Regions from separate parts of the Mesorhizobium sp. NPDC059054 genome, predicted to be linked through region 2. Evidence: predicted binding sites of a transcription regulator. Region 2 holds the regulator's gene; each other region holds the start of a gene.
The links. Region 2 encodes LexA, which represses DNA repair genes until DNA is damaged. Its sites were predicted from a motif close to TGTTCNNNNTGTGTTCNG; they were not measured.
Positions count from the first base shown of each region.

Region 1 (5,363 bases), 260 kb from region 2:
CCGAAACCAGAATTCTCGCCGCACCATATAGGCTGAGGGACCTGCCCGCCTCCACGGACACGCCTTTCCCACAAGGTTTTTGTTCTATCTATGTTCTAGTTCTTAACGCGGTGCTTTGTCAAGGAATGGCGGCAAATGAACGGATACGGGCCTATTTCCAATCCTTGTGCGGAACGGCCCTTGCCAAATAGATAAGTATTCACTTATGCTTTTAACATGATCGAATCCGAAATCTTCAGGGCCCTGGCAGACCCCACCCGGCGCGCGCTGTTCGAGCGGCTTGCGGCCGGCGAGCTGACCGTCTCCGAACTGCGCGCCGGCACACCGGTTTCGCAACCGGCGGTCTCGCAACATCTTGCCGTGCTGCGTGGCGCCGGGCTGGTGAGCGAGCGCCGCGTTGGACGCAACGCCTTTTACCGCGCTGACCCGGAGGGGCTGTCGCCACTTCTCGGGTGGATCGAACGTTACCGCGCCTTCTGGCCTGACCGCATCGAAAGGCTGAAGACCGTGCTGAAGGAGATGGATCAATGACCCGCGAACCCCATGAAGACATCGTTGTCGAATGCGATCTGCCCGAGGCGCCGGAAAAGGTTTGGCGCGCGCTCACCGAGCCGGAAATCGTCGCGGCCTGGCTGATGCCGAACGACATCAAGGCCGAAACTGGGCATCGTTTTTCGCTCGGCACCGAAGGCGGTATCGATTGCACGGTGCTGGAAGCGGAGCCTGGCCGCCTGCTGCGCTATTCCTGGCATGAACGGGACACCGGATCCAAAGGGACAAGCGGCTTCGACAGCGTCGTCACCTTCGAACTGGCGCGTACTGCCAATGGCGGGACGCACCTGCGCGTCGTGCATGACAGCTTCATCGCAGCGACAACAGCCACCTGCAGCATTTCCGGTGCCAATTGCAGTGTCGCCATCAATGCCCCCAGGCCCAACAGGACCCTCACCTCAGCCAACGCGCCGCAATGGCGCATGGCCGCCTGAATCAGAAGGAACCGATACGATGTCCGGTGTTGCCAACCTTGTGCCCATGGTGATCGAGCAGTCGAGCCGCGGCGAACGCTCCTTCGACATTTTCTCCCGGCTGCTGCGCGAACGCATCATCTTCGTCAACGGCCAGATCGAAGACAACATGGCCGCCATCATCTGCGCGCAGTTGCTGACGCTCGAAGCGGACAATCCGGAAAAAGAAGTATCGCTCTACATCAATTCGCCGGGCGGCGTCGTGAGTTCCGGCTTCGCCATCTACGACACGATGCGTTACATCTCCTGCCCGGTTTCGACGGTGTGCATGGGCTTTGCCGCCTCGATGGGCTCGTTCCTGCTGATGGCTGGCGACCCTGGCCGGCGCATCGCGCTACCCAACAGCAAGGTCGTGCTGCACCAGCCGCTCGGCGGCTTCCAGGGCCAGGCATCGGACATCCAGCGTCACGCAGAGGCCATCCTGAAAACCAAGCGGCAGATGATCGAACTCTACGCACAGCATTGCGGCCGCACGATCGAGGAGGTCGAGAACACGCTCGACCGCGACCACTTCATGAGCGCCGAGGACGCCAAGGCCTGGGGACTGGTCGACCATGTCTACGACACGCGCAAACGAGCCACAGCCGCATGAGCTTCGGGTTTTCTGACAGCATGGGAGACAGCCGACACTGGCCGTGTCGATCGAACATGCCTATGTTGCAACCATGAACTTCATGGCTGCCTTTATCCGTACGAATTTCGCTGCTCTCGCAATTCTCGCCCTCTCGGCCCCGATTGCGCTTGCAGGAGAAGCGACCAGACAGACGGCAAAGCCCCTTCCCGGGGTCAATGGCGGCTACAGCATCGTCAAACCGGCTGCCCCGCAGCCGGAACCTGACGATTATGATCCGGCCACCGGCCGCCAATTCAAGGTTGGCGACATGGACGTGCGCATTTCCGGTTCGGTGATCGTGGATGTCGGTGCCGGCGACATTCCTGCGCCGCGACGCTGAACGCATTCAGGCACGATGTCCGCTTCAAAGCGCTGGAGATTTCTTGCACGTCTGAAGGGGTGCACGGCGCTCCAAACGGGTCGGATGACGGTCCCTGTCGGCTCAAAATAACAGCCCCGCCGCTGCCCATGGCATGCGGACGGGGCTTTTGAGGGTTTTACCCAGGTCTACCGGGAGCGTTTTACCGGCTTTGGGTTTCGGGTGCTTCGCGGCTCGCAGCCGACGACCCGACTAGTGGTCTCTGATTGTAGGGGATCGGCAGGTCACGGTTTGCGCAGAAAAGCACTGCCTTCCTGACACCTATGCCTGCCGCGGCTCCAACGACAGGTGGAGCCCGAAGGGACTGTCCGGTGGGGTCATGCCTCGCTCCTTCTGCTGGTTGCTCTTGCCGTCTTCCCGAACTCTCACTCGTTTGGTCTGCGGCGCCTCGCAGACCGCCTTCCGGCACGAGGATCGCCACAGGGCGATCGGTTCAGGCGACGAACCGACCTTGCGCCTTCGCTTCCGCAGCGTCAACCGGCGACCCATCGATTACAAAAATTGTGATCGGAACGATCCGGAACGTCACGTTCTGCTGACATCGCCTTGTCAGGAGCACGTTCGGCCTTTGTTCTTTTTTGCTTGCTCGCTCGCGCGAAAGGCGGTTAAACGCTGCAATTGGCCGGAGTCTCTCGATCTTGCGGCGAAAATACCCCATATGAGCGGATGGCGGCAGGGTTCGCCGATCCGAGACATTGCAAAGCTGAGGCGGCGGAGCGGCATGGCCGACCATAAGTACATTTCCATTCGCGGCGCGCGCGAGCACAATCTGAAGAATGTCGATCTGGATCTGCCGCGAGACAGCCTCGTCGTCATGACCGGCCTGTCCGGCTCGGGCAAATCGTCACTTGCCTTCGACACAATCTATGCGGAAGGGCAGCGCCGCTACGTCGAAAGCCTTTCTGCCTATGCCCGCCAGTTCCTGGAGATGATGCAAAAGCCGGACGTCGACCAGATCGACGGTCTGTCGCCCGCCATCTCGATCGAGCAGAAGACCACGTCCCGCAATCCGCGTTCGACGGTCGGCACCGTCACCGAAATCTATGACTATATGCGCCTGCTGTTCGCGCGCGTCGGTGTGCCGTATTCGCCGGCCACCGGCCTGCCGATCGAGAGCCAGACCGTCTCGCAGATGGTCGACCGCGTTCTGGCACTGGAGGAAGGCACCCGCCTTTATATCACGGCACCGATGGTGCGCGGCCGCAAGGGTGAGTACAAGAAGGAGCTGCTGGAGCTTCAGAAGAAGGGCTTCCAGCGCGTCAAGGTCGACGGCACCTTCTACGAGATCGCCGACGTGCCGGCGCTCGACAAGAAGTACAAGCACGACATCGACGTCGTCGTCGACCGCATCGTCGTGCGTGCCGACCTGGCTACACGTCTGGCCGATTCCATGGAAACGGCGCTGAAACTGGCCGAAGGGCTCGCGGTCGCGGAATTCGCCGACAAACCATTGCCCGCGGCAGCGACGGCAGAAGAATCCGCCTACAAATCGAAGAACGAGACACACGAACGCATCCTGTTTTCGGAAAAGTTCGCCTGCCCGGTTTCCGGTTTCACCATCCCGGAAATCGAGCCGCGGCTGTTCTCTTTCAACAACCCGTTCGGTGCCTGTCCGACCTGTGACGGCCTCGGCAGCCAGCGCGCCATCGACGAAAACCTCGTCGTGCCGGACGACAACATTACCTTGCGCGACGGTGCGGTGGCACCGTGGGCGAAATCCACCTCGCCCTATTATTCGCAGACGCTGGAAGCGCTGGGCAAGGTCTATGACTTCAAATTGGGCGACAAGTTCAAGGATCTTAAGGACGATGCCCGGCAGGCCATCCTGCGCGGCACCGGCGAGCGCGAGATCACCTTCAACTATGACGACGGCCTGCGCTCCTACAAGACCACCAAGACGTTCGAGGGCGTGATCCCCAATCTCGAGCGGCGCTGGAAGGAAACGGAATCGGCCTGGATGCGCGAGGAGATCGAGCGCTTCATGTCGGCCACGCCCTGCCCCGCTTGCGGTGGCTACCGCCTCAAGCCCGAAGCGCTGGCGGTCAAGATCGCAGGCAAGCACATCGGCGAAGTGACGGAGTTGTCGATCCGCAAGGCCGATGCCTGGTTCACCGAATTGCCGGCGCAGCTCAACGAGAAGCAGACTGAAATCGCCGTACGGGTGCTCAAGGAGATCCGCGAACGGCTGCGTTTCCTCAACGATGTCGGTCTCGACTATCTGACGCTGTCGCGCAATTCCGGCACGCTGTCGGGCGGCGAAAGCCAGCGTATCCGCCTCGCTTCGCAGATCGGCTCCGGCCTCACCGGCGTGCTCTACGTGCTGGACGAGCCGTCGATCGGCCTGCACCAGCGCGATAACGCGCGTCTGATCGAAACGCTGAAGCATCTGCGCGACATCGGCAATACGGTGATTGTCGTCGAACACGACGAGGACGCCATCCTCACCGCCGACTATGTCGTCGACATCGGCCCGGCGGCCGGCATCCATGGCGGGCAGATCATCGCCCAGGGCACGCCGCGCGAGATCATGGCCAACCCCAATTCGATCACCGGCAAATATCTGTCCGGCGAGCTCGAGATCGAGACCCCGGCCGAGCGCCGTCCCGGCAAGAAGGGCAAGCGCATCAAGATCGTCGGCGCGCGCGGCAACAATCTGAAGAACGTCTCCGCCGAATTCCCGCTCGGCACCTTCACCGCCGTCACCGGCGTATCGGGCGGCGGCAAGTCGACCTTCCTGATCGAGACGCTGTTCAAGGCGGCGTCGCGCCGCATCATGGGTTCGCGCGAACACCCGGCCGAGCATGATCGCATCGAAGGGCTGGAGTTCCTGGACAAGGTCATCGACATCGACCAGAGCCCGATCGGCCGCACGCCACGTTCCAACCCGGCGACCTATACCGGTGCCTTCACGCCGATCCGCGATTGGTTCGCGGGGCTTCCCGAGGCGAAGGCGCGCGGCTACCAGCCTGGCCGCTTCTCCTTCAACGTCAAGGGCGGCCGCTGCGAGGCGTGTCAGGGCGATGGCGTCATCAAGATCGAGATGCACTTCCTGCCGGACGTCTACGTCACTTGTGATGTCTGTCACGGCAAGCGCTACAACCGCGAAACGCTGGATGTCACCTTCAAGGGCAAGTCCATCGCCGACGTGCTCGACATGACGGTCGAGGAAGGCGTCGAGTTCTTCGCCGCGGTGCCGGCGGTGCGCGACAAGCTGATCACGCTCAACCAGGTTGGCCTCGGGTATATTCACATCGGCCAGCAGGCAACGACATTGTCAGGTGGTGAAGCACAGCGCATCAAGCTCGCCAAGGAGCTGTCGCGCAAGGCGACCGGCAAAACGCTCTAC
Region 1 covers NZ_JBHYHV010000002.1:887,015-892,377, reverse strand. The annotation lists gene ACFWXH_RS12010 (ArsR/SmtB family transcription factor) at 217-531, shown strand; gene ACFWXH_RS12005 (SRPBCC domain-containing protein) at 528-986, shown strand; gene ACFWXH_RS12000 (ATP-dependent Clp protease proteolytic subunit) at 1,006-1,617, shown strand; gene ACFWXH_RS11995 (hypothetical protein) at 1,661-1,978, shown strand; gene uvrA (excinuclease ABC subunit UvrA) at 2,739-5,363, shown strand, end outside.
Region 1: uvrA (excinuclease ABC subunit UvrA) is a predicted target of LexA. The motif match lies at 2,576-2,593, and genes of this name have one in related genera.

Region 2 (5,363 bases):
GCCGCCGTCTCGGCGTGCATCTCGCAGCGATGGCTGTACTTTTCTTCGTACTCGGCATTCTTGCCGCCAAGATCGAGACGTGGCGCATGCCCGGCAATATGTTGGGTGCACAGGTATCAACCAGGGTGACGGGGCGGGTGATCTCGGTCGAGCCGATGGCGAGCGGGCGCACACGGCTGACGCTTGACGTCATCGCCACCGAGCGGCCCAAGCTGCGATATCAGCCAGAGCGCGTGCGGCTTTCGGCGCTGGGAATGCCGGCCGACATCCGCGCCGGATCGATCGTATCCGGTTACGCCCGCTTGATGCCGCCGGCCGGCCCGGTGCGACCTGGTGGCTACGACTTCTCCTTCGAAAGCTATTTCGACGGCATCGGCGCGACCGGCTTCTTCATGGGCAAGCCGAAGCTCGCATCAGATGGGGAGAGCATTGCGCCGCTCACCACACGGCTGTCGGTCGCGGTCGAACGCGCGCGCGAGGTGATCGCCGATCGCATTCGCGCCTCGATCGGTGGATCGGAGGGCGAGATCGCGGCAGCGCTGATCGTCGGTGTGCGCGCCGGCATTCCAGATTCCGTCAACGAAGCGATGCGAAGGACGGGCATCTATCACATCATCTCGATCTCCGGCCTGCACATGGCAATGGTGGCCGGAGCTATTCTGCTGCTGCTGCGCGGCACATTTGCTCTGTTCCCCGATTTTTCGACACGTCGACCGGTCAAGAAATACGCCGCTTTCGCGGCCCTCTGTTCGATTGCGGCGTATCTGGCGATCTCGGGTGTGGTGGTGGCGGCCGAGCGCAGCTTCATCATGCTGGCGGTCATGCTGATTGCGGTGTTGTTCGACCGAGCGGCGCTGTCGATGCGCAATCTTGCAATCTCGGCGGTGATCGTGATCCTGACCGCACCGCATGAGGTGGTTGGTCCATCTTTCCAAATGTCGTTTGCGGCGACCGCTGCACTGATTGGTGCTTACGCGGCTTGGACAGAGCGCCGTAGCGCAATGCCCACTGCTCCGCCGCCGGTGCGCTCGTTTGCTGGGATACTCGTGCACAAGTCGCTGATTGCGGTAGGCGGCATGGCGGCGACCTCGATCGTTGCTGGGCTGGCAACGGCACTCTTCGCGGTCTGGCATTTCCAGCGTGTCTCGCCCCTCAGCCTGTTCGCCAATCTGGCCGTAATGCCGGTGGTTTCGCTCATCATGCTGGCCGCTGTTTTCAGCGCATTTGCCATGCCGTTCGGCGCCGACTGGCCGTTTCTCTATGTGATGGGCAAGGGACTAACGGTGATGATGGCGATCGCCGAATGGATTTCCATCCGCTCCCCCGTCGACGGAGTAGGGCTCGTCTCGACCCAGTCAGTGCTCTTCGTCACCGCAGCGCTCGCCATCGGCGCGATGACCACGACATGGTTGCGCTGGCTGGCGCTGCCTTTTGCGCTCGCTGGTATGCTGACGATGAGCAATGTCGAAACGCCCGACGTGCTGATCTCCGAGGATGCGCGTCTCGTCGCGCTGCCGATCGGCGACGATGAGGTCGCCGTCAGCCGAGCGCGGCCCAATGTTTTCACGCTGGACAATTGGCGTCGCGCACTCAATGTGGAGACGACGGTCTTGCCGGAGGATGTTTCGGCTGACGTTGAAATGACCGTTGAAAATGTGCTCGACATGCCTTTCGGCACACCCTTCCTATGTGCACGGCGCCTGTGTTTCGCGCGCCATCCGTCGGGTGCGGTCGTGGTGATGACTGCATATGCCGATGCAGCGAAATCGGCTTGTGGGGTCGCCTCACTCATTGTCATCGACGATGCCACCGCATCCGACCCCTGCAACGACCCGGCGATCTTGGTGGTTACCAAGAAGGATCTCGCCCGCACCGGCAGTGCGGCGGTACGATTTGATGTTTCTGCTGATAAACCGGCTAATATCCTGTTTGCGCTCGAGAGCACAAATCGACCCTGGCATGCACAGCGCATGTTCACCCGCGAGGCGAGGGGGCTGCCACCGCTTCCTAAAAAAGCGTTCAAATCCAAACGTCGGGATGATCAGCTTCACCCGGCTGCAGAACCTGCCACAATTCCTGATGTGCGGCCGGCTAAGTGACTGCGAAATTAGGCCGTTCACTCAATAGCGGCGGATCAACCCAACCAGCTTGCCTTGTACTTTGACCCGGTCCGGGCCGAAGATGCGGGTCTCATAGGCTGGATTGGCGGCCTCCAGCGCGATCGAGGCACCCTTGCGACGGAATCGCTTGAGTGTCGCTTCTTCCTCGTCGACGAGCGCCACGACGATTTCGCCAGGATTGGCCGTATTGGCATTGCGGATGATGACCGTGTCGCCGTCGAAAATACCGGCCTCGATCATGGAGTCGCCTTTGACTTCCAATGCATAGTGCTCCCCCCCCGCAATCATATCGGGCGGCACGGAGATCGAATGGGTGCGGTGCTGGATCGCGTCGATCGGTACGCCGGCGGCGATGCGGCCCATGACTGGGATGGAAACGGAAGCCGTGGCATCGTCGTCATTGCCTGGGGCCTGCAGGCGTTGCGGTTCCTTCGGTGCAGGCCGCCCCAGACTGCCCTGGATGACAGCGGGCGAAAATTTCCGAGCCGCATTGAGGCCGGGCGCGATCGAATCGGGAAGCCTCAACACTTCCAGTGCACGCGCCCGGTTTGGCAGCCGGCGAATAAAGCCGCGCTCTTCCAGAGCGGTTATGAGGCGGTGGATGCCGGACTTCGAGGCAAGATCCAGCGCTTCCTTCATCTCGTCGAAGGAAGGCGGAATTCCGCTTTCCTTCAGCCGTTCATGGATGAAGAGCAAAAGCTCATGTTGCTTGCGTGTCAGCATAGCCACCCTCCGTGGAACGGAACCAGAATCAGAAAAACAAATCCAGAACAAACACTATCTGTTCCATTTGTGTTCCGCAACCTTTTAAAGTTTAATGAATTTGTTGACGCTTTGTTCAGTGTAACGGCTGGTGCGGCTACCCGTCTGTTTCGAAAAGTCCTGCCGAGGGGTCAATTCTCACATTTCCGGAATGTGCCAAAGCTTGCGCCTCGTGAGGCGTGCGTCCCGACGTCACTCGTGTGGATCGCCGCATCGAAGCCTTCTTCAACGCCTCTGGAATACCCTTGCCAGGAGCACTGACGGCGAAACCGTCGTCAACGTCGAGGCAGGGCGCCGGCAATATCGATGAGTTCTTTTCCGATCCGGTGTTCGTGGAGAAATTCCGTAAGCTGGATGCCATCTCGAAAAGTGAGTTCCATACCTTTCCTTGTGGTTCGGCACAAAGTTGCCGCAACAAGACCTTAATTCATTAGGAACGGGGCCGTTGACGTCCGCATTCCTCCTTCGGGCAATCGTGCTTGAAAGGAGAGAACGATGAAACCGCTTCTTCCGATATATGCCGTTTGCGCAGTCCTCGCAGGCGCTGCTGCCAGCCACGCACAGGATACCGTGGTGGTCCCGGCACAACGGCCAGGTACAGTGGTGATCCAGCCGGAGCAGAAGACCGTCATCCGCGAGTATGTTCGTAAGAACCCCGTGGCTTCGATCAATGTGCTCGGGTTGGAGCTCAATCTGGGCTCGAGAGTACCGGAGACGGTAACCCTGCATGAAGTTCCCGATACACGATATCGTTACACCGTCATCGACAACAGGGCGGTTCTTGTGGATCCGGAAACCTATGAAATCGTTGAGGTCTTGAACTGATCCGATGGTTGAAGCCCTGGCTGCCGAGAGACAGCCGGGGCTTTGCTATCTGCCTTCTTCTCAGATCAGCGCAGCATCAGCACCTGGCACGTGGAGCCGGCTTCGGCCTTGGGTGCATGTGGCGGGCGAATGATCAGCCCGTTGGCATCCGATAAAGCACGAAGCATCGAGGAATCCTGAACGCCGAACGGCGTCGCGGCCAATCTGCTGCCATCCTGTTCGATCCGGGCACGGATGTAGTCCTGCCTGCGGTCATTGGCCGCCATATTGGTTGTGAGGCTTGCCTCGCGGATATCCTGGCTGAAGGGGCGGCCGCCAAGACGGGCAAGCAGGGGTTTCAGGAAAAGCTGCGAACAGACCAGGCTAGCCACTGGGTTTCCAGGCAAGCCGATGCAGCGGATCGCACCCATGCGGCCAAACATCAGCGGCTTGCCTGGGCGCATGGCGAGCTTCCAGAAGTCCAGCGTCATGCCTTCGCTGGTCAGAACATCGTGCACCAGGTCGTGATCGCCGACGGAGGCGCCGCCAAGGGTGACGATGACGTTGGCGCCGGCTTCGACAGCCTGTCGTACCGCCGCGGCGATGGCGTCCTTGCGGTCGGGTGCGATGCCGAGATCCAATGCATGCGCACCGACGGCCTGGGCCGCAGCTGCCACACCATAAGCGTTGGAAGAGATGATCTGGTCCGGTCCCGGCACGCTGCCGGGTGGCAGTAATTCGTCACCCGTGGCGATGATAGCAACCAGCGGCCGGCGCACCACGGCAAGTGCCGGATGGTTCGCAGAAGCGGCTAGCGACAAAGCTGCGGCGTCGAGCACGCGGCCTTTTTTGAGCAGAACATCGCCAGTGTTGAAATCCAGCCCTTTGCGGCGGATGTTGCGACCTTCGGATGCGGATTCCAACACTTCGACGGAGCCATCGCCCAAGTCGCGCACGTTTTCCTGGATGACGATGGTGTCGCTGCCGGCGGGCAGTGGTGCACCGGTGAAGACGCGCACGGTCTCGCCGGTACCAACGGCGCCCTGAAACGCACGGCCGGCTGGCGCGCTGCCGATCACCTTCAACGTCACCGGCGTTGCGGCCACATCGGCGGCCTTTGCCGCATAGCCGTCCATAGCGGAGGCATCGAAAGGCGGCTGCGTGCGCAACGCCGCCAAGGGGGTTGCCAGCACCCGATCGAAGGCGTCGGTCAATGCGACGGTCTCCGCAGCGAGCGGTTCGGCGTCGTCCAGCAGTCGCTGCAGCGCTTCTTCGACCGGCACCAGCGACATCAGGTTTCCACCCTGTAATCGCCTGATTTGCCCCCGGTCTTTTCCACCAGGCGGATACCGGAAATAACCATGGCACGGTCCACTGCCTTGGCCATGTCGTAGATGGTCAGGCATGCAACCGAAGCGGCGGTGAGCGCTTCCATTTCGACACCGGTCTTGCCGGTAACGCGCGCAAGCGCGGTGACCTTCAGGCCGGGCAAAGCGGGGGCTGGCTCGATATCGACAGATACCTTGGTCAGCAGCAGTGGATGGCAGAGTGGGATCAGGTCATGTGCCTTCTTGGCTGCCATGATGCCGGCGATGCGAGCAGTGCCCAGCACATCGCCTTTCTTGGCATTGCCGTCGAGTATCATGGCGAGCGTTTCAGCCTGCATCGAGACGAAGC
Region 2 covers NZ_JBHYHV010000002.1:1,148,389-1,153,751, forward strand. The annotation lists gene ACFWXH_RS13345 (ComEC/Rec2 family competence protein) at 1-2,099, shown strand, start outside; gene lexA (transcriptional repressor LexA) at 2,121-2,843, opposite strand; partial or broken gene ACFWXH_RS13355 (hypothetical protein) at 3,115-3,316, shown strand; gene ACFWXH_RS13360 (DUF1236 domain-containing protein) at 3,378-3,707, shown strand; gene glp (gephyrin-like molybdotransferase Glp) at 3,773-4,978, opposite strand; gene moaC (cyclic pyranopterin monophosphate synthase MoaC) at 4,978-5,363, opposite strand, start outside.

Region 3 (5,363 bases), on a different contig from region 2:
CTGGACGATTGGATACAAAAGTCCACGTGCGGATCTGTGCGATGCGATGCGAAAGCGTGTCGATATCGCCCTCGGTCGTGTCGGCGCGACGCACCTGTTCGGCCATGTAGGTCTCGTCGACATGGCCGCGCCTGGCAAGGTCCATATAGATGGAGGCGATGAGGTCAGCGTGCTGGGCGGGTGCGATCTTGCGATAATCCGGCAAGGCACAGGCTTCCCAAAGCAGGGCCACCCGCTCGCGGTTGGCGGCAAGCGTGCGGATTTCGCCATCCTTCGAAAGGAACTCCAGCGCCTGCGCATCGACGGCCGGCAATGCCCGGGTCAATCCTTCCACCGGCGCGTTGGTCTCGATCGAACGCTTCAACGCGTCGAGGTTGGAGAAATCAAAGGTGGCAGTGCGCCATTGCAGAACCTTCACCGGCTCGAAGTCATGGCTTTCGATCTTCTGGACGAGATCGTCGTCGAGTGGATCGACCTGACCGGTAACGCCGAAAGTGCCGTCGCGCAGGTGCCGGCCGGCGCGGCCGGCGATCTGGCCGAGCTCGGCGGCGGTCAAATTGCGATATTGGTAGCCGTCGAACTTCCTGTTCTGGGCAAAGGCGACGTGGTCGACGTCGAGATTCAAACCCATGCCGATGGCGTCGGTCGCAATCAGATAATCGACATCGCCGGATTGATAGAGTGCCACCTGTGCATTGCGGGTGCGGGGCGACAGCGCACCGAGCACGACGGCAGCGCCGCCCTGCTGGCGGCGGATCAGTTCGGCGATCCCGTAGACCTCATCTGCCGAGAAGGCGACAATGGCAGAGCGCCGCGGCAAACGGGTGAGCTTCTTGGAACCGGCATAGGCAAGATGCGACAGGCGAGGCCTGGTCACCACCGACACGCCCTTCAGGAGCTTCTGCAGGATGCCCTGCATGGTGGCGGCCCCCAGAAGCAGCGTCTCCTGTCTGCCGCGCAGGTTGAGGATGCGGTCGGTGAAGATATGGCCGCGCTCGAGATCGCCGGCCAACTGCACTTCGTCGATGGCAACGAACGCGGCATCGGTTTCGCGCGGCAGTGCCTCGACGGTATGGACGGAGTATCTTGCGCCGGCGGGTTGGATCTTCTCCTCGCCGGTGACCAGCGCGACCTTGTGGGCGCCGACCTTTTCGCACAACCGGGCGTAGACCTCGCGCGCCAGAAGGCGCAGCGGCAAGCCGATGACGCCGCTCTCATGCGCGATCATTCTTTCGATGGCGAGATGCGTCTTGCCGGTGTTGGTCGGGCCAAGCACGGCCGTGACGTCGCGGCCTGAGAGGATCAGCGGTTCGGTTGGTTTGGGATGGATATTCATCGGCCCGGAAAGAAGACCTTTTCCCGTCATCGGCGCCGCCCTGCCCGGCGACAGCGCACACATAGGCATTCAGGCGCCGGAGCGAAAGGATAATGTTCATGGAAGCGTCGCACGCGATCACCCCGATCAGCCTTTTGCACCGTCGAATTAACGCTCGGAACGAGTCTGGAACGAATCAGCGACGAATCGCTGACTCTTCGCGATTCACGGTTCGTTCACGGCTATATATGGACAAGACATCCCCGAGTCGCACCACATGCTGAATCGACTAACTGCCTCGACCACCCATGGAACGAAACCACCGTTAACGTTTGCCGGCAATCGACACTCCATTGATTGCCGGCTAACGGCGATCACTCCTCAACCTGCTGAAATCATTGTGCTTTCTTAACATGAATTAACCACTTTCATGGCTTGAGCGGCGATTTCCGTTAACGATCCGACCAAAGCCGGAACGAATCGGCGACGAATCGGCGATCGCGGAAGTTTCCCGGTTTGTTCACCCCAACATCTTGTGTTGTCCACAGCTTGTCCACCGACGATCCACTGCCTCGCGGAGTGTTTGTTCGTCTCGTATCGATCAGCCGTTAACCTTTGCGTGCCGTATCGGCACAACCAGCCGGAGCGTTGGCGGCCATCCGCCCCCCCGTCAGGAGACCTCTTCGTCAGGCAGAAGGAGGGCGGCTGTAGCCTTCGCAAAAATAAAAACGGGCCGCGAGCGGCCCGTTTTGCGGTAAGGCAAGATCGCTCACGCGAAATACTGCCCGCCATTGGCCGTGATGGTGGAGCCGGTGATGAAGCCCGCTTCCTCCGAAGCCAGGAATACCACACAGCGCGCGATCTCTTCCGGCTCGCCGAGGCGGCCGACCGGGATCTGCGGGATGATGCGCTCGTTGAGCACCTTTTCATCGATCGCCTTCACCATCTCGGTGGCGATATAGCCGGGGCAGATCACGTTGACTGTGATGCCTGCGCGCGCTCCCTCCTGGGCGAGCGCCTTCGTGAAGCCGATGTCGCCGGCTTTGGAAGCCGAATAGTTGGCCTGGCCGGCCTGGCCCTTCTGCCCGTTGATGGAGGAAATGGTGATGATGCGGCCGAACTTGCGGTCGCGCATGCCGCTCCACAGCGGATGCGACATGTTGAAGACGCCGGACAGGTTGGTGTCGATCACCTCTTTCCATTGCTGCGGCGTCATCTTGTGGAACATTGCATCGCGGGTGATGCCGGCGTTGTTGACCAGCACTGAAACCGGGCCGAGATCGGCTTCCACCTTGCCGACGCCGGCCGCGCAGGCCTCGTAGTCGGCAACCGACCATTTGTAGGTCTTGATCCCCGTTTCCGCCGTGAACTTCGCTGCTGCCTCGTCATTGCCGGCATAGTTCGCGGCAACGCTGTAGCCGGCATTCTTCAAACCGATCGAGATTGCGGCACCGATACCGCGTGACCCACCTGTGACGAGTGCGACTTTACTCATGCGTTTCCCCTTTGCTGCATCTTCGTTGAGCGATCCGTAATGGCGGATCTTTTGAATCCGACTCTTATGAATGAGCCTTGAACCAAACCATGTGACATGGCTTCAGAAGCAATTCCAGGAAAAGTGTGTAGCGGTTTTCTGTCCGGAATTGCGTAAAAACAAAGAGTTAGAGCGTTTCCGCGTTCCGTGAAAACGGAAACGCTCCAGAGACGGAACGGGCGGCACTTTGGCCGCCCGTTCCTGTTTTCAATCAGAGTGTCTCGACACACATCGCGACGCCCATGCCGCCGCCGATGCACAGGGTGGCCAGCCCCTTCTTGGCGCCACGGCGCTTCATTTCATAGACAAGCGTATTGAAGATGCGCGCGCCAGAGGCGCCGATCGGATGGCCGATTGCGATGGCGCCGCCGTTGACGTTGACGATGTCCGGGTTCCAGCCGAGCCCCTTGTTGACTGCGCAGGCCTGCGCGGCAAAGGCCTCGTTGGCCTCGACCAGATCGAGATCGGATACCTTCCAGCCGGCCTTCTCCAGCGCACGCTTGGACGCCGGGATTGGGCCGGTACCCATCACCGACGGGTCGACGCCTGCGGTCGCCCAGGAGGCGATACGGACAAGCGGAGTGATGCCGCGGCGTGTGGCTTCGGCCTCCGTCATCAGCAGGGCGCCGGCGGCCCCGTCATTGATGCCGGAAGCGTTGGCGGCGGTCACCGTGCCGTCCTTGTCGAAGGCGGGTTTGAGCTTGGTCATGGCGTCCAGCGTGGCGCCGTGGCGGATGTATTCGTCCTGGTCGACGACCGTGTCGCCCTTCCTGCCCTTGATGGTGAAAGCCACGATCTCGTCCTTGAACCTGCCTGCCTTCTGCGCGGCCTCGGCCTTGTTCTGCGAGGCGAGGGCGAAAGCATCCTGGTCGTCGCGGGTGATCTGGAACTGCTTGGCGACATTCTCGGCTGTGATGCCCATGTGATAGCCGTTGAAGGCATCCCACAGGCCATCCTTGATCATGGTGTCGATCATCTTGTAGTCGCCCATCTTCACGCCGGCGCGCAGATGCTGCGCATGCGTCGACAGCGACATCGATTCCTGGCCGCCAGCCACGATCACTTTGGCGTCACCGCTGGAGATCTGCTGCATGCCGATGGCGATCGCACGCAAGCCGGAGCCGCAAACCTGATTGAGACCCCAGGCCGTCGTCTCGATCGGCAGACCGGCGTTGATCGATGCCTGTCGCGCCGGGTTCTGGCCCTGGGCCGCCGTCAGCACCTGACCGAGGATCACCTCGTCGACTTCCGCAGCTTCGACACCCGCACGCGACAGCAACTCGCGGATCACCACGGCGCCGAGCTCGTGCGCGGGGGTTGCCGCGAAGGCTCCGTTGAAGGACCCGACGGCAGTGCGCGCGGCACTTGCGACGACGATGGCGTTGGATGCGGACATGTTCTTCTCCAGACCTCGAATTGAGCGGTTTGCAACCGTTGGTTTGACTTTTCTTGCCGGTTCCAGGCTTCGAGTCAAACTGGAAATCGGTCCCTTTTGCGTCGTCCTTGCCACCGCGCAAGTCATGCCGCGCAGCATATTGCGGCATGCTGCGCAGCATATTGCAGCGCCGAAGAGACGGTTAGAACTTCCGCACTGCACAAACCGCTTGGAATTGTGCCGGTTTTGCGCATATCCTCGACAAGGGAGTAATCGTTACCGGCTGCTTACCAGCATGCCGGTATCCGCGGGAGGATGCTGAATGGCGGCGAAAGACGAACCGGTGGTCATCAAGAAATACGCCAACCGCCGGCTCTACAACACAGGTACCAGCACCTATGTGACCCTCGAGGACCTCGCCGAAATGGTGAAGAAGGGCGAGGAGTTCACCGTTCAGGATGCCAAGACCGGTGACGACATCACGCACCCCGTGCTCACCCAGATCATCTTCGAGCTGGAGAACAAGGACGGGCAGAACATGCTGCCGATTCCTTTTCTGCGTCAGCTCATCGCCTTCTACGGCGATCAGATGCAGATGATCGTGCCATCCTTCCTCGAACAGTCGATGATCGCCTTCTCCAAGGAGCAGGAGCGCTTTCGTGACCAGATGAAGTCGGCGCTCGGCAAGACGCCGATGGACATGATGAAAATGCCGACGCCGATGAAGGCGTTGGAAGAACAGACGCGGCGCAACATGGAAATGTTCCAGAACGCCATGCGCATGTTCACGCCTTTTCCAGGCGCAGGATCGGCCGCGCCGAACAGTGCCCCCGAGCCGGCGAAGCCCGAACCTTCCGAAAAAGGGGACGATCTGCAGGAACTGAAGGAACAGATCGCCGCCATGCAGCGCAAGCTGGACAAGTTGTCGTAAGCGGCGCCTTCTCTCCCGGCAGGGAAGACCCCTATCCTTTCGCCGTGAAGGTCTCGGCAAAGCGCTGCCGCAAGAGGTTCTTCTGCACCTTGCCCATGGTGTTGCGCGGCAGTTCGTCGATCACGAAGATGCGGCGTGGCTGCTTGAAGCGAGCGAGATTCGACGCCAGTCCATCAAGCAGGTGGGTCTCATCCAGTATCGCTCCCTT
Region 3 covers NZ_JBHYHV010000004.1:275,222-280,584, forward strand. The annotation lists gene ACFWXH_RS18575 (helicase-related protein) at 1-1,336, opposite strand, end outside; gene phbB (acetoacetyl-CoA reductase) at 2,085-2,810, opposite strand; gene ACFWXH_RS18585 (acetyl-CoA C-acetyltransferase) at 3,061-4,245, opposite strand; gene phaR (polyhydroxyalkanoate synthesis repressor PhaR) at 4,547-5,155, shown strand; gene ACFWXH_RS18595 (malonyl-CoA synthase) at 5,187-5,363, opposite strand, start outside.
Region 3: ACFWXH_RS18575 (helicase-related protein) is a predicted target of LexA. The motif match lies at 1,492-1,509, and genes of this name have one in related genera.

Region 4 (5,363 bases), on a different contig from region 2:
ACTTCGCTGACCGGAAAGCCGCGTTCTTCCAGAATGTTCAGCATTTCGCGACCCACATTGCCCGTGGCGCCGACTACCGCAACCTTGAAACCCATCGAAAAATTCTCCTGTCGCTCTCCGCTCGCTTTGCTTGGAGAAACCCGCCGGCCACTGCGGGTCTCGCCTCCCTCGGGCCGGACCCGGGGAGAGGGCGAGCAGGCCAAGGGAGATCAGACCGTGGTGACGGTGGTTTTTTTGGCCGTAGTTTTGGTCGAGGACAGGAGCGCACGCTGCCGCCCGCCCGCAACCATGTTGCCATGGCCGGGGAAGTCGAATGCGAAAAGAGCCATGATAAGGCCGCGCATGGAGACGTTCCTGTTCGGAGCGGGCTTTTACGCCGATTGCGTCAAGAGTCAATCGCAGCCAGGGACTGGCGATGAAGTTCGGCCCGCCTGTGGCGGTCAGATCACGTTGAGCTCGCGGAACGGCCTGCCTTCCGCCACGCGGGCATAACCGAGGGCTGAGCAGTCGATGCTGCGATAGCTGCCGTGCATGATCAGCTCGGCCAGTGCCTTGCCGACCGCCGGCGCCTGCTGCAGGCCGTGGCCCGAGAAGCCGTTGGCGAAGATGAAATTCTTCACCTGCGGATGCGGGCCGATCACCGCGTTCTGGTCGAGCGTGTTGTAGTCATAGTGGCCAGCCCAGGCGCGTGTCATCTTGATCGCCTCGAAGGCGGGAATGCGGGTGGCGAGCACCGGCCAGATCGTTTCTTCGAACAACGACCAGTCCGGCTCGAAATCGGTCGGGTCGGCGGCAAGCTCACCTTCCTCCGGCTCGGCACCGCCGGTGATGTAGACCGAGCCTTCCGGGCGCACATAGATGCCGCTGGGGTCAACCAGCAGCGGCAGGTCTTCGTAGCGCTCGCGCGCCTCGAACACGAACACCGAGCGCTTGCGCGGCTCGACCGGCAGTTCGAGCCCAGCCATGGCCGAGACCTTGCCGGCATTGGGGCCGGCGGCGTTGACGACGATGCCCGCCTGCAGCGTCTCGCCATTGTCGAGCGTCACCGACTGGACCTGATCGCCCTGGCGGGCAATGGCGGTGACGGAAGCGGTGATCAGGTCGACCGACTTGGTGCGCAACGCCTTGCGAAACAGCTGCAGATAGGCGTGCGCATCGAACCAGCCCTCGCCGGAGCGGCCATAGGCACCGGCGGTGATGCCTTCCGCCGACAACCAGGCGAAACGGCGGGTCAGCGCCTCGGCGTCCTCCAGCACGATATCGGCGCCCTCGGCCACCTGCACGTCGTGATTGGCCTTCAGGATCGGCAGGCCGTTCTCGCCGGCCAGGATCAGATAGCCGCCTTCGCGGAAGCCGATATCGGCATCCTCGCCGAATTCTTCCTTCAGCCGCCGGAACAATTTCAGCGTGAACTGCGACAGACGGATGTTTTCCGGGATGGAGAACTGCTGGCGGATGGAGGCACAGGACAGCGTCGTTGCAGCATGGGCGAATTGCGGATCGCGCTCGACCAGTGCGATGGAGCCAGTGAAGCCTTCCTCGCGCAGATAGTAGGCGACCGAGGCGCCAACAATGGCCCCGCCGATGATCACGATGTCGTATTGCGCCATGAAGTCCGTTCCGGATTGGATGAGCGAGTAGTCAATAGTGAGTAGTGGGTAGAGGGCCAAACGGTGCCCTAACCGGCACTATTCGCTATTCACTATTTCACTATTCACTCTCTAACCAGCTTCAGCCACCCCACTGCAAGCCCTTGCAAGGGCCAGCTTTGGCGGGCAAGAAGACCAGATGGCTGAAAATCCCTATCGCCCGCGCCGTTCCGTCCTCTACATTCCTGCCGCCAACGAGCGGGCGCTGGCCAAGATCGCGACACTTGCCTGCGACGCTGTCATCATCGACCTGGAAGATGCCGTCGCCTCCGGCGAAAAAGCCTCGGCGCGCGACAGGCTCGGCGCGATCTTCGCCAATCGCCCGCGCTGCGAAATGGTGGTGCGCATCAACCGCTTCGGAGGCGAAGGCGGCCCGGAGGATCTTACCGCGGCGCTCGCTTGCCAGCCGGACGGCATCCTGCTGCCCAAGATCGATACGCCGCGCGACATCCTGGAAGCCGGCGACGCGCTCGACGAGGCCGACGCACCCGACGAAGTGAAGCTGTGGGCGATGATCGAGACGCCCAAGGCGCTGATCAACATCGCCGCCATCGCCGAACTCGGCCGCGACCCCGCTTCGCGGCTCGCCTGCCTGGTTGCCGGCACCAATGACCTGATCAAGGAGACCGGCGTTCAGGCCACTGCGGACCGGCGCTATCTGGTGCCGTGGCTGATGCAGATGGTGTTGGCCGCGCGTGCCGGCGGCATCGCCCTGCTCGACGGTGTCTTCAACGATTTCCGCAACTTGGACGGTTTCGCCCGCGAATGCGCCGATTCCGCCGGCATGGGTTTCGACGGCAAGACGCTGATCCATCCGTCGCAGGTCGAGGCTGCCAATGCTGCTTTCACCCCTTCGGATCAGGCTTTGGCGGAGGCCAAGGCCATTGTCACCGCCTTTGCCAAGCCGGAAAACGTCGGCAAGGGTGTCATTGCGCTGGAAGGCAGGATGGTGGAGCGTCTCCACCTGGTCCAGGCTGAGAAATTGCTGGCGAAAGCCGCCAGCATCGGCGCATGATCGAGCAACAGCTTTAAGGACAGGACCATGCGCCTCTTTCGCTTCCTCACCGCCGTCGATGACGCCACCTTCTGCCACAAGGTGACAGCGGCGCTGAACAAGGGCTGGCACCTCTATGGCTCGCCGACCTATGCCTATGACAAAAAGGAAAAGGTCATGCGCTGCGGCCAGGCCGTGGTGAAGGATGTCGACGGCCAGGAATACGTGCCCGGCGAAACCAAATTGAGCGACTGGTAGTAGCCGTCGTCCTAGAGCATTTCCGCTTTTCTCCGGATCGCGGAAACGCTCTAACTCTTTGTTTTACGCAATTCCGGACGCAAAACCGCTGCACACTTTTGCTGGAATTGCTCTCAATTCCTATTTGCAAGAGCCTATTCCGCCGACGCCTCGATACGCTCCATGTCATCGTCGGAGAGGCCGAAATGATGGCCGATCTCGTGGATCAGCACATGGGTGACGATGTCGCCCAGTGTCTCTTCGTTCTCGGCCCAGTAGTCGAGGATGGCGCGGCGGTAGAGCGTGATGCGGTTCGGCCCCTCGCCGGTCGCTGGATTCCAACGTTCGGCGATGCCGCGCCCCTCGAACAGGCCGAGCAGGTCGAAGGGCGTTTCCAGCGACAGATCGTCCATGATCTCATCGGTCGGAAACTCGGCTACCTGGACGACGATCTCGCCCGTCAGCTTGCGGAACTCCTCCGACAGATGGGCGTAGGCTTCCAGCGCCAGCAGCTCGAGCTCATCAAGGGAGGGAGAAAGCTCGTTGTGCCAGGTGCGGGTCTTGTAGATGCGGGCCATTCTTTGTCCTTTGACCCCGGCATATAGGCTGTTGCGGCAAGATCGGCAAATAACGATCCGATCGACGGTATTTTGCCCTGACAGGAGAGGAATAAATTCTCCATGAGTCCGCTTGACTCTCATCTCACCCTCTGGAATCTATAAGAACATAACAGGAACAAATTGACTGGACGCTGACCGACATGGCGATGGACGCCGTGGCGCGAGACACTGTTTTTGCCTTGCGCCGCCAGATCGCGAAGATTGAAGGAACGCTGTCGGAACGCCTCGAAGCGCCGGCTGGCAGTGGCTCCGACGCAGACCGCATGCTGGTGCGCCGCAGCGGCGTGGCTGAAAGCCATGGCTTGCTCGCCACCGGCGCGGATCACTTCGACGCTGCCTTGAATGGCGGACTGCCCAAGGCTGCCCTGACCGAACTCCACGGTGCCGAGACCCGCGATGCCGGCACCGTCGCTGGCTTTGCGCTGGCTCTCGCCTGTCTGCTGCTGAAAAAAACGGAAACGCCGGCGCCCATTCTGTGGGTCGGCACCACCGAGATCTTTCGGGAAGCTGGTTTTCCTTACGCGCGCGGGCTCGAGGCCGGTTTCGGTATCGCGCCCGAAAGCCTGCTTTACGCCGAAGCGCCGAAAACCACCGATGCCCTGTGGATCGCCGAGGAGGGAGCAGGCTTGACCGCGCTTTCCGCCGTCGTGCTGGAACTGCGCGGCAATCCCGAACGGCTCGACCTGACCGCCACGCGCCGACTGCATCGTCGCGCACAGATGGCGGGGCGGCCGGTCTTCCTGCTGCGGCAGGCAGCGCTTGCCGAGCCGACAGCGGCACCCGTCCGTCTCCTCGTCGCACCGGCACCGGCAACGCCGCGCAACACCATGGCCGGCCCCCTGGACGGCACGATCGGTCGCCCGGGCATCGCCGTCACCATCGGCAAGAGCCGCGCGACACAGCCTGGACAATTCACACTGGAGTGGAACCCCGATGAACGCACATTCCTGGATCGAAGGCACGCGGGCGCAATCCACCAGCGGCCATGGGACATTCAGAAGCGAGCAAAGGATCATGTCGCTGTGGTTCCCCTATCTTCCAGCGGAACGGATCCTGCGGCAGCGTCACGGCCGGTCCTGGCGTTCCCGTCCCCCCGGCCATCGCCCGCTGGTGATCAGCCATCGCGACCGCAACGCCCAGCGCATCGCCGCGCTTGACGAACGGGCAGAGGCGCTGCGCCTGAAACCCGGCATGGGCATTGCCGATGCGCGCGCCATGCATCCGTCGATCGATATTGTCGAAGCCGATCCGCAGGCCGATTTGCGTCTGCTCGACAGCCTGGCCGACTGGTGTGATCGCTACACGCCGCTGGTTGCGCTCGATGGCATCGACGGTCTGTTCCTCGACATCACCGGCTGCACGCATCTGTTCGGCGGTGAACACGCCATGCTGGACGAAATTCTGGCCCGTTTCTTCCACCAGGGATTCGACGTTCGTGCCGGGATCGCCTCGACCGCGGGGGCAGCCTGGGCTGCCGCCAGGTTTCGCGACCGCTGCATTGTCGAATTAGGGGAGGAAGAAGCTCTTCTCGCCCCGCTGCCGCTTGCGGCACTGCGCCTTGAACCGGAAATACGCAGCAGTCTGGAGAGCGTCGGCTTGCGCACGGTTGGCGCTGTTCTGGCAGCACCGCGCGCGCCATTGGTGCGCCGTTTCGGCGTTGCCTTGCTGCTGCGCATCGACCAGGCGCTCGGGCGGCAGGATGAAGCCGTCTCGCCGCGATTGCCTGTCGCCCCGCTTTCGGTCGAGCGCCACCTCGCTGAACCCGTCATCCTGATCGATGACATCGAACGTTTGGTGTTTCTGCTTGCAACGGCATTGAAGACCGATCTCGAGCGGCGAGGCGAAGGGGCAAGGGCGGTTGCC
Region 4 covers NZ_JBHYHV010000004.1:703,205-708,567, forward strand. The annotation lists gene ACFWXH_RS20710 (aspartate-semialdehyde dehydrogenase) at 1-95, opposite strand, end outside; gene ACFWXH_RS20715 (hypothetical protein) at 210-344, opposite strand; gene ACFWXH_RS20720 (NAD(P)/FAD-dependent oxidoreductase) at 441-1,610, opposite strand; gene ACFWXH_RS20725 (HpcH/HpaI aldolase/citrate lyase family protein) at 1,789-2,664, shown strand; gene ACFWXH_RS20730 (DUF1737 domain-containing protein) at 2,692-2,901, shown strand; gene ACFWXH_RS20735 (metallopeptidase family protein) at 3,036-3,458, opposite strand; gene ACFWXH_RS20740 (ImuA family protein) at 3,641-4,657, shown strand; gene ACFWXH_RS20745 (DNA polymerase Y family protein) at 4,611-5,363, shown strand, end outside.
Region 4: ACFWXH_RS20740 (ImuA family protein) is a predicted target of LexA. The motif match lies at 3,601-3,618, and genes of this name have one in related genera.